DNA from 3 places in the Janibacter sp. UYMM211 genome. Region 3 is predicted to be linked to each of the others. Evidence: predicted binding sites of a transcription regulator. Region 3 holds the regulator's gene; each other region holds the start of a gene.
What was found. Region 3 encodes LexA, which represses DNA repair genes until DNA is damaged. Its sites were predicted from a motif close to TCGAACANNTGTTCGA; they were not measured.
Positions count from the first base shown of each region.

Region 1: a site for LexA is predicted at 2,326-2,341, ahead of ruvC (crossover junction endodeoxyribonuclease RuvC). Genes of this name have one in related genera too.
Region 2: a site for LexA is predicted at 2,383-2,398, ahead of ABIB53_RS02930 (HNH endonuclease signature motif containing protein). Genes of this name have one in related genera too.

Region 1 is NZ_JBEPOY010000003.1:84,675-88,878, forward strand. It holds gene ABIB53_RS09600 (hypothetical protein) at 1-858, shown strand, start outside; gene ABIB53_RS09605 (GNAT family N-acetyltransferase) at 855-1,373, opposite strand; gene ABIB53_RS09610 (YebC/PmpR family DNA-binding transcriptional regulator) at 1,467-2,243, shown strand; gene ruvC (crossover junction endodeoxyribonuclease RuvC) at 2,357-2,920, shown strand; gene ruvA (Holliday junction branch migration protein RuvA) at 2,917-3,513, shown strand; gene ruvB (Holliday junction branch migration DNA helicase RuvB) at 3,510-4,204, shown strand, end outside.
Region 2 is NZ_JBEPOY010000001.1:651,307-655,510, reverse strand. It holds gene ABIB53_RS02935 (glycoside hydrolase 5 family protein) at 1-725, opposite strand, end outside; gene ABIB53_RS02930 (HNH endonuclease signature motif containing protein) at 931-2,370, opposite strand; gene ABIB53_RS02925 (choice-of-anchor P family protein) at 2,685-3,959, shown strand; gene ABIB53_RS02920 (sulfate adenylyltransferase subunit 1) at 4,020-4,204, opposite strand, start outside.
Region 3 is NZ_JBEPOY010000001.1:278,786-282,989, forward strand. It holds gene ABIB53_RS01245 (vitamin B12-dependent ribonucleotide reductase) at 1-546, opposite strand, end outside; gene nrdR (transcriptional regulator NrdR) at 688-1,158, opposite strand; gene ABIB53_RS01255 (LysM peptidoglycan-binding domain-containing protein) at 1,559-1,948, opposite strand; gene lexA (transcriptional repressor LexA) at 2,195-2,935, shown strand; gene ABIB53_RS01265 (NAD-dependent protein deacetylase) at 3,007-3,843, opposite strand; gene ABIB53_RS01270 (hypothetical protein) at 4,072-4,204, shown strand, end outside.

The sequences.
Region 1 (4,204 bases), on a different contig from region 3:
TACCACGACCGGCTCGCGACGGACGACCAGACGGTCGCCGGCGGGTGCGCCATCCGCTTCGGCTCCGCCGGGCCGAAGATCCACGCCAACAGCAGCCACCACTGCACCGGGGTGCGCAGCGTCGGGATCAGCAGCCTGGGCCGGGTGCGCATCCGCTACTCCGACGAGCAGCGGGGGAGCACGGTCAACGTCTCGGCCGACCCCGACGAGACCCTCGTGCGCCGCGGCATCATCACCGGCATCAGCTCCTCGCCGACCGAGCTGCACGTCGACCTCTTCGACACGCGCTCGAAGCGGCGGATCGACCTCCGCCGCGCCGCCGACCGCAAGGTCATGGCGGGCGCCTACGCGAACATGTGGGTCGCCTGGACCAAGACCACCGCCCGGCCCGGGCTGGCCAACGCGACGACGACACCCGCCCTGGACAAGTACGGCGACTTCGTCCACGGCTCGGCGCCCGCGGGCGGCGTGCGCCAGACCGGGTGCGAGGTGCGCTTCGGCGGCACCGGTGCGCACCCGTCGATCATCTCGACGTCCGCGAGCAGCTGCACCGGCGCGGCGTCCGTGTCCGTGGGCCCCGGGGGCACCCTGCGGGTGGTGGCCGCGGCGGGGACGTCGGGTCCGATCATCACGACGACGACGGTTTCGAGCCGCTCCGCGGCCGACTACGGCATCCGGGCCGGCGCCTCGGGGGGCGTGGGGGACACCGACTACCGCTTCTACAGCATCCGGCTCGGTCGCACCCTGGACCTGCGCAAGGCCGCCGACCGCGACCTCTTCCGACGCACGGACGCAGCGGTCGTCCTCGGCTGGAGCCGGACCGCCGGGACCCCGGTCACGTCGCCGACGGGCGGCTAGCCCGGCAGGGTCATGAGGACGAGGTCGGGCGCGTCGTCGGGCTGCCACGACGCGCGGGCCCGCGACAGCTCGACCCAGCCGAGGCCGCGGTACATCGCCAGCGCGGCGTCGTTGACCGGCACGACGTCGAGCACGGGCTGGAGGCCGAGCGCACGGCTGCGCGCGACCGCCTCGCCGATGAGGGCGCGCCCGATGCCTCGACGCCGGGCCCGGCTCGCGACGACGAGGACCGAGACGACCGCGAGCTCCCCGGCGGGCCGGCCGGTGCCCTGCGACCACGCCGCCGCGTGCTCGTCGACGTCGGCCCGGGTGAGCGAGACGTGCCCGAGCAGGCCCTCGTCGTCCTCGGCCACCCACGTCTCGATCTCGCCCGGCCGCACGAGGAAGTCCTCGACGGGGAAGGGCAGCGGCCACCGGTAGGGGTAGCGGCTCTGCGGCTGCTGCTCGCCGACGAGGTCGACGAGGGCGGGCAGGTCTGCGGCCGCCCGCGGCCGCATGACGAGGGGTCGGTCCATGGCCGCAGCCTAGGCACGCCCGCCGAGGACGCACCCGGCGACTACAGTTGGCCGTCGATCAGGTCACCGCGAGCAGCAGCAGAGGGAGTCTTAGTGTCCGGCCACTCCAAGTGGGCAACCACGAAGCACAAGAAGGCGGCGATCGACGCCAAGCGCGGCAAGCTCTTCGCCAAGCTCATCAAGAACATCGAGGTCGCCGCGCGCACCGGCGGTGGCGACCCCGCGGGCAACCCGACGCTCTACGACGCCATCCAGAAGGCGAAGAAGTCCTCGGTCCCCAACAACAACATCGACAACGCGGTCAAGCGCGGGTCGGGGGCCACCGCGGGCGGGGCCGACTGGGAGACCATCGTCTACGAGGGCTACGCGCCCGGCGGCGTCGCCGTCTTCGTCGAGTGCCTCACCGACAACCGCAACCGCGCCGCGGCCGAGGTGCGCACCGCGCTGTCCCGCAACGGCGGCCAGCTCGCCGACCCGGGCTCGGTGGCCTACGTCTTCGACCGCAAGGGCGTCGTCATGGTCCCCAAGGCCCAGGGCGAGGGCAAGCCCGACGCGACCGAGGACGGCCTGCTCGAGATCGTCCTCGAGGCCGGCGCCGAGGAGATCAACGACCACGGCGACGTCTTCCAGGTCGTCTCCGAGGCCACCGACTTCATCGCCGTGCGCACCGCGCTCCAGGACGCCGGGGTCGACTACGACTCCGCCGAGGCCTCGTGGGTGCCCAACCTCCAGGTCCCGCTCGACGCCGACGGCGCGCGCAAGATGATCCGCGTCGTCGAGGCACTCGAGGACAGCGACGACGTCCAGGACGTCTACGTCAACGGCGACATCCCCGACGAGGTCCTCGCCGAGCTCGAGTCCGACGACTGAGGTCGCCCGCCGGGCAGGTCCTCGCACCGGGCCGGACGCGTGTCGCTGACGACGCAGTCCGGCCCGTCTGCGTAGGTTGGTCCCGAACAGGTGTTCGGTCGAAGGGAGATGTCGTGCGCGTCCTCGGGGTGGATCCCGGTCTCACCCGGTGCGGGCTGTCGGTCCTCGACGTCGGCGCCCGGGGCGACCTCGCACCGAGCGGGGCCCGCCCGCGGATGGTCGCCGTCGGCGTCGTGCGCACGACCTCCGAGCGCGCGACCGGCGACCGGCTGGCCTACCTCGCCGACGAGCTCGACACGTGGCTCGACCGCTTCGAGCCCGATGTCGTCGCCATCGAGCGGGTCTACGTCGCCGAGCACGTGCCGACGGTCATGACGACCGCGATGGCGAGCGGCCTGGTCCACCTCGCCGCCGCGCGCCGCGGTCTCGTCGTCCACGAGCACACCCCGACCGAGGTCAAGGCCGCGGTCACCGGCTCGGGACGCGCCGACAAGGCGCAGGTCACCTCGATGATCACCCGCGTCCTCGGCCTGCCCGAGGCGCCCCGCCCGGCCGACGCGGCCGACGCGCTCGCCGTCGCCATCTGCCACGCCTGGCGTGGCGGGGGGTCGGCCCGGCTCGAGCAGGCCGTCGCCTCCGAGCGGGCCCGGCTCGCGGCGAAGGGGGTCGGCGCGTGATCGCCTCCGTGACCGGCAGCGCCCAGCACGTCGGCCTCGACCGCGTCGTCGTCTCCGTCGGCGGTGTGGGCATGCTCGTGCACACGCCGCCGGCCGTCGCCGCCGCGTGCCGCCCCGGCTCCGAGGTCACGCTCGCGACGTCGCTCGTCGTGCGCGAGGACTCGCTCACCCTCTACGGCTTCGACGCCGACGGCGCGCGCGACACCTTCGAGCTGCTCATGACGGTCTCGGGGGTCGGGCCGCGCGTCGCCCTCGCGATCCTGTCCGTGCTCACCCCGGACACCCTCGCGGCCGCCGTCGGCAGCGAGGACGTGCGCACCCTGACGAAGGTCCCCGGCATCGGCAAGAAGGGCGCCGAGCGCCTCGTCCTCGAGCTGCGCGACAAGATCGGCGTCGTGCCCGGGGCCGTCGCGTCGGCCCCGGTCGAGCCGGTCGTCGCCCCGTGGCGCACCCAGGTGCTCGAGGCCCTCGTCGGCCTGGGCTACTCGGCGTCGCAGGCCGAGGGCGCGCTCGACCGCGCCGCGGCCGGTCTCGGCGACGCTCCGGACGTCTCCGCCGCGCTGCGCGCGGCTCTGCGAGAGCTCGCCGGATGAGCCGCGACGGCTTCACCTCCGAGATCCGCGAGGCCGACGAGCCTGCCGGCGGCCCACCGGCCGACGGGCCGGTGAGCCTTGGCGACGGGTCGTACGACGCGACCGCGCGCATTGTCGACGCCGCGGCCGAGGACGACACCGCGGTCGAGGCGGCGCTGCGCCCGAAGCGGCTCGTCGACTTCCCCGGCCAGACGAAGGTGCGCGACCAGCTCGGGCTCGTCCTCGAGGCGGCGCGCCGCCGTGCCGCGCCCCCGGACCACGTCCTGCTCTCCGGCCCGCCCGGGCTGGGCAAGACGACGCTGGCGATGATCGTCGGCGCCGAGCTCGGCCAGCCGGTGCGGGTCACCTCCGGCCCGGCGATCCAGCACGCGGGCGACCTCGCGGCGATCCTGTCCTCGCTCGCCGAGGGCGAGGTGCTCTTCCTCGACGAGATCCACCGCATGTCGCGCCCGGCCGAGGAGATGCTCTACCTCGCGATGGAGGACTTCCGCGTCGACGTCGTCGTCGGCAAGGGGCCCGGGGCGACCGCGATCCCGCTCGAGCTGCCGCCCTTCACCGTCGTCGGGGCGACGACCCGGGCCGGGCTGCTGCCCGCGCCCCTGCGCGACCGCTTCGGCTTCACCGGCCACCTCGACTACTACGAGACGGCCGACCTCGAGACGATCTTGCACCGCTCGGCCGGGCTCCTCCA
Region 2 (4,204 bases), 370 kb from region 3:
CGGCCGTAGGCGGTCGGGTAGCGCGGTGCGTAGCGCTCGCCCTTGCCGTAGCTGGCCCAGTCGGGCGTGAGCCAGAAGGTCACCATGGCCTTGAGGCCCCGGTCCTCGACCTCCTTGAGCACGGTGTCGACGAAGGGGACTCCCCACTGCATGTCGTACTGCTGGTGCTTGGGCTCGATCATCGCCCAGGAGACGTCGATGCGGACCCACTCGGAGCCGTTGGCGACGAGCTGGTCGAGGACCTTCGCGCGCATCGCCGGCGTCTGGTCCGACCACATGCCGTGGTACTGCACGCCGAGGGCTGGTCGGGGGTTCGTCGTGCCGGCCGCGGGGGCGGAGATGACGGCGGGCGAAGGGGATGTCGCCGTCGGCTTGGCGGTTGGTTTCGGGGTGCTCGTGGACTTGGGCTTGGCGGTCGGCTTCGGCGTGCTCGTCGGCTTCGGCTTCGCGGTGGTCTTCGGCTTCGCGGTGCTCTTGGGCTTTGCGGTCGTCTTGGGCTTGCTCGTCGGTGCGGGCTTGGCGGTGCTCTTCGGCTTGGCGGTGGTCTTGGGCTTGCTGGTGCCCGTCGGTGCGGGGGTGGGCTTCGACCCGGCAGCTGTCGAGGACGAGGCCTCGGCGTGTGGCGCTGCGGTGGTCGCCGTGACGACCAGTCCGGCGGCGGCGACGGCGGCGACGAGACCGGCCGTTCGACGCAGCAGATGGGCGGGGGTAGGGGGTTGCGTCATTCGCACAGCACGCTCCTCAGCGCGAGGCGGGCGGGGGGGGCAGGCCACACCGAGGGGGCGACGGGGCCTGTGCGAGAAAGGTATTGGCGCACATGTGACCCACGGCACCGTCTGTCGAGTCTCAGTTCAGATGCGTTTCGGCGTCGAAACGATCACGTGCCGGGACCCGACCCGCATAATCCCGACCCGCGCACCGCCGGCCCGCTCACGTGCGCCGATGAAAGCGGATCGTCACGGTGTCGTCGGGTGCGCGGTGGGTGGTGTGCTGCCAGTCGGGTCCGTCGATCATGCGGTGGTGGTAGCCGCATAGGGGGATGGCGTTGAGCAGGTCGGTCAGCCCGCCGTCTCGCCAGGCGTGGAGGTGATGGATCTCGGTCCACGCGAAAGGCCGTTCGCACCCGTGCGCGGCGCAGGTGTCGTAGCGCAGGGACAGGGCGAGGGCTTGGGCTTCGGTGAAGAGGCGCTTCTGGCGGGCGAGGTCGAGGGGCTGTGAGGGCCCGCCGAGGACGACGGGGATGATCCCGGCGGCGCAGGCCATGCGACGGATGGTGCCGGCGTCGAGGTGGTCGCCGGCGTCGGTGCTCCCGGCACGGCGCAGGTCGCCGGTGAGGTCGTCGAGTCGGGTGGTGACCAGGAGGGTGGCGGCGACCTTGCGGGAGAGGTGGTCGGTGGGGATCCGGCTGAGGAGGTCGGCGAAGGCCAGGCCGCGGCGGTGCTGCCAGTCGAGCTCGTCGACGCGGGTGTCGCCGGTGAGGCGCGCGAGGTCGCTGGGTTCGGTGATCACGGCGTCCGAACCGGGCTGGGTGCGGCGGCGGGGTGCGGTCATGGCGTCGATGACCTTGCCGAGGATGGCGCCGGCGGCCCAGGGGACGGTGAAGTGCCCGGTCATGGTGCCGTCGTGGTTGTCGCGGATCCAGAAGGCCGACTCGTCGCGGGCGTGGGCTTCTTCGGCGGCGAGGACGCCATCCTCGTGGGCGTCGACGACGTCCTCGTCGGGTTCGACGGCTTCGAGGACGCGCCTGGCGGCGATCCGCAGCTTGGCCGGTGCTCGGTTGACCGCGAGCAGCAGCAGCTCGGCCTCGCAGGCGTGGCGCTGCTCGGGGGTGAGGGTGTCGGGCAGGTCGGCCATGGCGTTGGTGATGACGCGGGCGTGGTCGGCGCTGATCCGCCCGTCGTCGAGGGCGGCGGCGGTGCGGGCCAGCTCGGCCTGCGGCGGTGCCGACGGGGTGCTGGGGGAGACGGAGCCGACGAGGGTGAGGCCGATCGGGGTCTGATCAGGGGAGTCATCCGGGGGCGGCGTGCTGGGTGCGGTCAGGGCGGTGGCGAGGCGCACGTCTCGTGAGGCGGGGCGTCGGTCGCCGTTGGTGGACTGGGCGACCCAGGCCCCGGTGTCGGTGTGCCCGGTGCGCTCAGCGACCCGCACGGTGTCCGCGCGGGCGACCAGGCGCAGCCGTGCGGCCTCGACGCGTCGGGCCAGGCGCTCGACCTCGACGAGATCAGCACGCAGCGCCCGCCCAGCGGTGCGCTGGTCGGCGGCGATCGCCTCTTGGAGGCTGTCGATGACGGCGTGGGCCTGGTCGAGCAGGGCTGGCACGCGGCTCTGGCCCGGGGTGCCCGGGTCGAGGAGCTGCGGCATCGTCGCCATGACCCCATGCTATCGAACAGGTGTTCGAACAGTCGATAGGTTGTCGACGAACGGTCAGTCGGTGGTTGAGGTGTGAGGAGCTCTGCGACGAGCCTCGAAACCAACGCAGCCTTCGTTGATCGAGGTGCGAAGAGCCCTATGGCTCGGGCCTCGGAATGACCTCTGAGGACGAGCTCAGAGCGCGTCTTGACCAAGTCTTTAAGACCTTCAGACGGAACCCTGAAGTTTGCACCGTGCGGACCGCATGACTGGCGTCACTACCCTCTCGCGTGTCAGCCCTGCTGACGTGGCAGGGACTCAGAGAAGGGGCTCTCATGAGGATTGCAGGGGTATTCATCACCATCGGCGCGACGGTTGTGCTTGCAGCGCCACCGGCTACGGCGGCGCCAGCGAGCACTGCGCGTGAGGTGGCCGCGAGCACGACGAAACCGGGCGTGGCCTACTCGGGCGTCGCCTACGGCTCCCAGGTCAACCTGCTCAACGGGAAGGTGACGTCCGGGGCGACGGCCAAGGCCTCGGTGGGCTGCACTCGGCAGGGAGGGCTGAGCAGCACGGGGTCCATCGCTGGCATCTCGATCCCTGTAGTCGGCAAGACCGGTGCCGTCACGACGCTGGCGAGGACGACCGAGACCAGCACCTACAAGCGCACCAACACCCAGTCGCAAGTCGGCAAGGTCAACCTGCTCGGCGGCAGGATCACCGCCGACGCGATCAAGACGAACTCGTCGGCCTACGCCAAGTCGGACGGCACTCGCAGCGGGGTCAACACGATGACCTTCACCAATCTCAAGATCGGTGGCAGGAGCATCTCGGCGAACGTCGCCAAGAACTCCAAGATCACCATCGCGGGTGTCGCCGACGTCACCGTCAATCAGCAGTCGCGCACCAAGAGTTCCACCGGGGCGTACACGGCGAAGACAACAGGCCTCATCATCAAGGTCCTGCCCGGTAACCCTCTCGGTCTCGCGACAGGGTCGACCATCCAGATCGCGTCGGCAACGGCGGCGGTCCAGGACCTCCCGGACAACCTCTTCTACTCCGGCACCGGGTTCAGCACCCGGGTCCGGGCCTTGAATGGGGCCGTGACCTCGAGTCCGACCGCCTTGCAGAACCTGCCCTGCGGTGGCGGCACGAGAACCACTGATGTCGCTGCCGTCAACATCCCGCTGCTCGCCAGCTCTGGTACGACGACGACCACGGCGGTCGGCAAGACCGATACCTCTCGCACCTACTCCAGGGTGACGAACACGACCGCATCGCCTCGTGTGCTCGGCGGCCTCATCTCCGCCGACGCGATCAAGGCGGAGACGACGACCTCGCGCTCACGGTCGACCGGCCAGTTCTACCGGTCGAACACCTCGACCTTCGCCGGGCTGAAGATCGGCGGCAAGTCTGTCGCGAGCGCCAACCTCAAGCCGAACTCAGTCGTCAACGTGCCTGGGGTCGCGAGGGTGACGATCAACAAGCAGGTCACCGGCACGAAGAGCATCACCGTCACGATGCTCCACGTCGAGCTCCTCCAAGGAGTCGCTGGGCTGCCAACCGGCTCTGTCGTCGAGGTGGGATACAGCAGCACTGGTCTGAAGTAGAGCGACTGAAGACGCAAGGGGTCTCGGCTGCGGCGGGACCCCTTGCGTCTTCCAAGGGCGTTAGATTGCGTAGTCCTCGCCGTGCGTACCCGAGATCATCCCGGCGCCCACGGTCGCACCGGTGGCGGGGTCGATGAGGATGAAGGACCCGGTCGACCGGATGTCGGCATATGGGTCGACGACGAGCGGCTGAGCGAGCCGCAGCGTCACCGAGCCGATCTCGTTGAGCTCGAGCGTGCTCGCGT
Region 3 (4,204 bases):
GCCGCCCTTGAAGATGAAGCCCTCTTCCTTGTACCAGTTGAGGATCGAGTCCATCGAGTCGTCGACGGAGAGGATGAAGCACGCCGAGACCTGCTGGGGGCTCTTCGTGCCGACGTTGAACCACACCGGGGAGTTGAAGCTGAAGACTTGGTGGAGCAGGGCGTAGGTCAGCTCGTGCTCGAAGATCTCGGCGTCGACCGGGGTCGCGAAGTAGCCGTGGTCCTTGCCCGCCTTGACGTAGGTGAGCACGACGCGGTCGATGAGCTGCTTGAGACCCTGCTCGCGCTCGGGCGTGCCGACGGCGCCGCGGAAGTACTTCGTCGTGACGATGGTGCTCGCGTTGGCCGACCAGAAGTCGGGGAACTCGACCCCGCGCTGCTCGAAGATCGTCGCGCCGGTCTTCCAGTTCTGCTGGACGACGTCGCGCTTCTCCCAGGTCACCTCGTCGTAGGGGTGGACGCCCTCGGTGGTGTAGATGCGCTCGACCGTGATGCCGCGGTTCTTCGCGGATCGACGGGTGCTGGGCTTGCCGGCGGTCTCGGTCATGGTCCCTCTCTCGGTGGTGCGGGTCTGCAGGTGGTGCTGCTCATGTGGTGCTGTGTGGTGCGGGCGGCGTGCAAGGGAAGACCTCGCATCAAGCGTGTCACCGGGTACCGACAGCCCGATCGCGTGCCGGTACCCGGGGGTCTAGGGGGCGTCCTGCGCGAGAGCGGTGTGCTCGGCGCGCAGCAGGGTGATGGCGGCCTCGAAGTCCTCGAGCGAGTCGAAGGCCTGGTAGACGCTCGCGAAGCGCAGGTAGGCGACCTCGTCGAGCTCGCGCAGCGGGCCGAGGATCGCCATCCCGATCTCGTGGGCGTCGATCTCGGCGCTGCCCTGCGCCCGCACGGCCTCCTCGACGCGCTGGGCGAGCAGGGCCAGCTGGTCCTCGGTGACCGGTCGGCCCTGGCAGGCCTTGCGGACGCCGACGAGGACCTTGGCCCGGCTGAAGGGCTCCGCCGCCCCCGAGCGCTTCGTCACGCTCAGGCTCGCGCTCTCGAGCGTGGTGAAGCGCCGGTTGCACTCGGGGCACTGCCGACGACGACGGATCGAGGACCCGTCGTCAGCCGTGCGCGAGTCGATGACGCGAGAGTCGGTGTGACGGCAGAAGGGGCAGTGCACGATGCTCTCCTCTCGGGCACGGTGGCACAGGTCGGGCACCGGCTGACTTGCACGAGGCGGGTCGCCGGCTGTGGACCGGGGTGTGGATCAGGGCGGTTCTGCTGTGGACATCTGTCGACAACCGGTGGACAACATCGTCGTACATGTGCACTACATGTGGACGAATGACATCGGTGTAACCACTAGATGTAGTGCCATTTCATCACGCCCACCACCACGCACGCAAGACCCGGCAAGCCCCCGGGCGAGAAGGCCCGGGATACCGGGCGACACGCCGGTGCGAGGCCCTGTCGACAGCCGGCGGGGACAGCACGACGGCCGCACCCGGTGGAGGTGCGGCCGTCGCTATCGCCCGGGTCGGGTCGAGGGACCCGGGTGGTCTGGTGATCCGTCGTGACGGTCAGCGCGTCGGGATGACGAGCTCCTGGCCGGCGTGGACGAAGGGGGTGCTCAGCGCGTTCTCCGAGCGGATGGCCGAGACGGCCGCGCTCGTGGGCACGCCGGGCATCTGGCGGGCGGCGACGTCGCTGAGGGTCTGCCCCTGCTCGACGGTGACGGTCGTGGCCGCCGCGGCCTCGCCGCCCGCGGTCGCGATGCCGGTGCCGAGCGCGAGCAGCGCCGCGACGGCGATCGTCGTGAGCGCGAGGCGACCCCGACGGGTCACCCGCAGCTCGGTGGGGACGTCGGTCCCCGTCGGCACGGACACGAGGTGGCGCTCGGCCCGGCGCGGGTCGCGCAGCGCCGAGGGCCGGGCAGCGTGCTGCGGGGCCTGGACGGTGAGTGCGCTCATGGTCTCCTCCTGGTCGTCTGGTCGAACCGGTGTTCGACGAGGCGTCTGCACGATGTCTAGCACAGGTGTTCGAGCGAGAACAAGACACGCTCGAACATGTGTTTGATCTAGACCGGGCCGAGCACTACCGTCGGCCACACGGGAGAGACAACCAGCGAGCACCGACAACGCTGTCCTCCCCCGCAGGAGCAGGCCACCAGCCGCCCCCTCACGGGTCGCGGCGCGAGCGAGACAGCGAGGGGCGCGATGAGCGAGGACAACATCCGCACGTTGCCGGTGCGGGACAACGGCGAGGGGCTGACCGCCCGGCAGGTCAAGGTCCTCGAGGTGATCCGCAGCGCGGTCGCGACGCGGGGCTACCCGCCGAGCCTGCGCGAGATCGGCGACGCGGTCGGGCTGACGAGCCCGAGCTCGGTGGCCCACCAGCTGACCGCGCTCGAGCGCAAGGGCTACCTGCGCCGTGACCCCAACCGGCCCCGCGCCATCGAGGTCGTCTCGCCCGAGGCGCCCCGCTCCCCCGAGGGCGACGCGCAGACCCACGACATCGCCGGCTACCGCGGTGGCGCCAGCCCCCACGACCCCGACGCGACGGGCAGCGGCGACGCCCACCCCGCCGCCACGTACGTGCCGGTGCTCGGCCAGATCGCCGCGGGCGTGCCGATCGTCGCCGAGGAGAGCGTCGAGGAGGTCTTCCCGCTGCCGAAGCAGGTCGTCGGCGAGGGCTCCCTCTTCCTCCTGCGCGTCGTCGGCGACTCGATGATCGAGGCCGCGATCTGCGACGGCGACTGGGTCGTCGTGCGCCAGCAGCCGACGGCCGACAACGGCGACATCGTCGCGGCGATGCTCGACGACGAGGCGACGGTCAAGACCTTCAAGCGACGTGACGGCAAGGTGTGGCTGCTCCCCCACAACCCCGCCTTCGAGCCGATCGACGGCGACCACGCGACGATCCTCGGCAAGGTCACCGCGGTCCTGCGCCGCATCTGAGCCTGGCGCGCCGCCCCGGCCGGACGGGCCCGCCCCTGCACGGGGCGGGCCCGTCCAGCGTGGCGGGGCGGTCAGCCGACCTGTGCGCTGGCGCGGACCAGCGCGTCCAGGCTCGTGTCGAGCGAGCCGTCGACCCGGTGGGTCGCGAGGTCGTCACCGCGCGTGCGTCCCCTCGTGATGATGACGACCGGCGTGCCGAGCTTGGCGGCCCGCCGCACGAAGCGCAGGCCGGACATCACCTGCAGGCTCGACCCGAGCACGAGCAGGCTCGGCGCCGCCTCCGTGAGCGCGAAGCAGTGCTCGACGAGCGGCTTGTCGACCGAGCCGCCGAAGAAGACGACGTCGGGCTTGAGCATGTCCGACCCGCACACGAGGCAGAGCGGCGCCTCGAAGGTCTCGACCTCGACCTCCTCGAGGCGCACGTCGCCGTCGGGTCGGATCTCGTCGCTGTCCGCGTCGAAGCCGGGGTTGCGCTGCGCCATCCGCTCGTCGAGCGCGGCCCGGGCCTCCCGGGCGCCGCACGCGAGGCAGACCACCTCGGCCAGGCTCCCGTGCAGCTCGACGACACCGGTGCTGCCGGCCGCCTGGTGCAGGCCGTCGACGTTCTGGGTGATGACGGCGCCGACCTGACCGCGCTCCTGCAGGTGCGTGACGAGCTCGTGGGCGCGGTTGGGCAGGGCTGCGCTGAAGCGGCGCCACCCCACGTAGCTGCGCGCCCAGTAGCGCCGCCGGGCGGCGCTGCTGCCGATGAACTCCGACAGGTGCATCGGCGTCACCCGGCGCGTGCCGTCCGGACCGCGGTAGTCGGGGATCCCCGAGTCGGTCGACATCCCCGCGCCGGTGAGGGCCAGCGCCGGCCCGCGGCTCAGCACGTCGGCGATCTCGCGGAAGGTCTCGGGGGTGCTCACCGCACCAGTATCCGCCCCCCGCGGCCGCGGGCGTCGCGCGAGGACCTGACCGTCCCCTGCGGGGCGTCCGCCCAGGTCAGAGCCCGAGATACCACCCCGAAGGCTGTAGTGCGCTCGCGGCCCCCGCTCGCCGGAGGTCACTAGCGTCCACAAGGTCAGGCAGGCCGGCAGCGTCGCCAGCGCCCGGGTCTGCGCCCGTTGCACCACTCACCGAAGAGGGGACTGCAGATGACCGCAGGACCGTACGACCAGGACCGCTCGACCCCGGGCAGCGCAGGCGCCGGCACGGCGTCCGTCGCCAAGGACGAGGCCGCCTCCGTCGCCGGAGACGCCCGGGAGGGCACCCAGCAGGTCGCCGCGA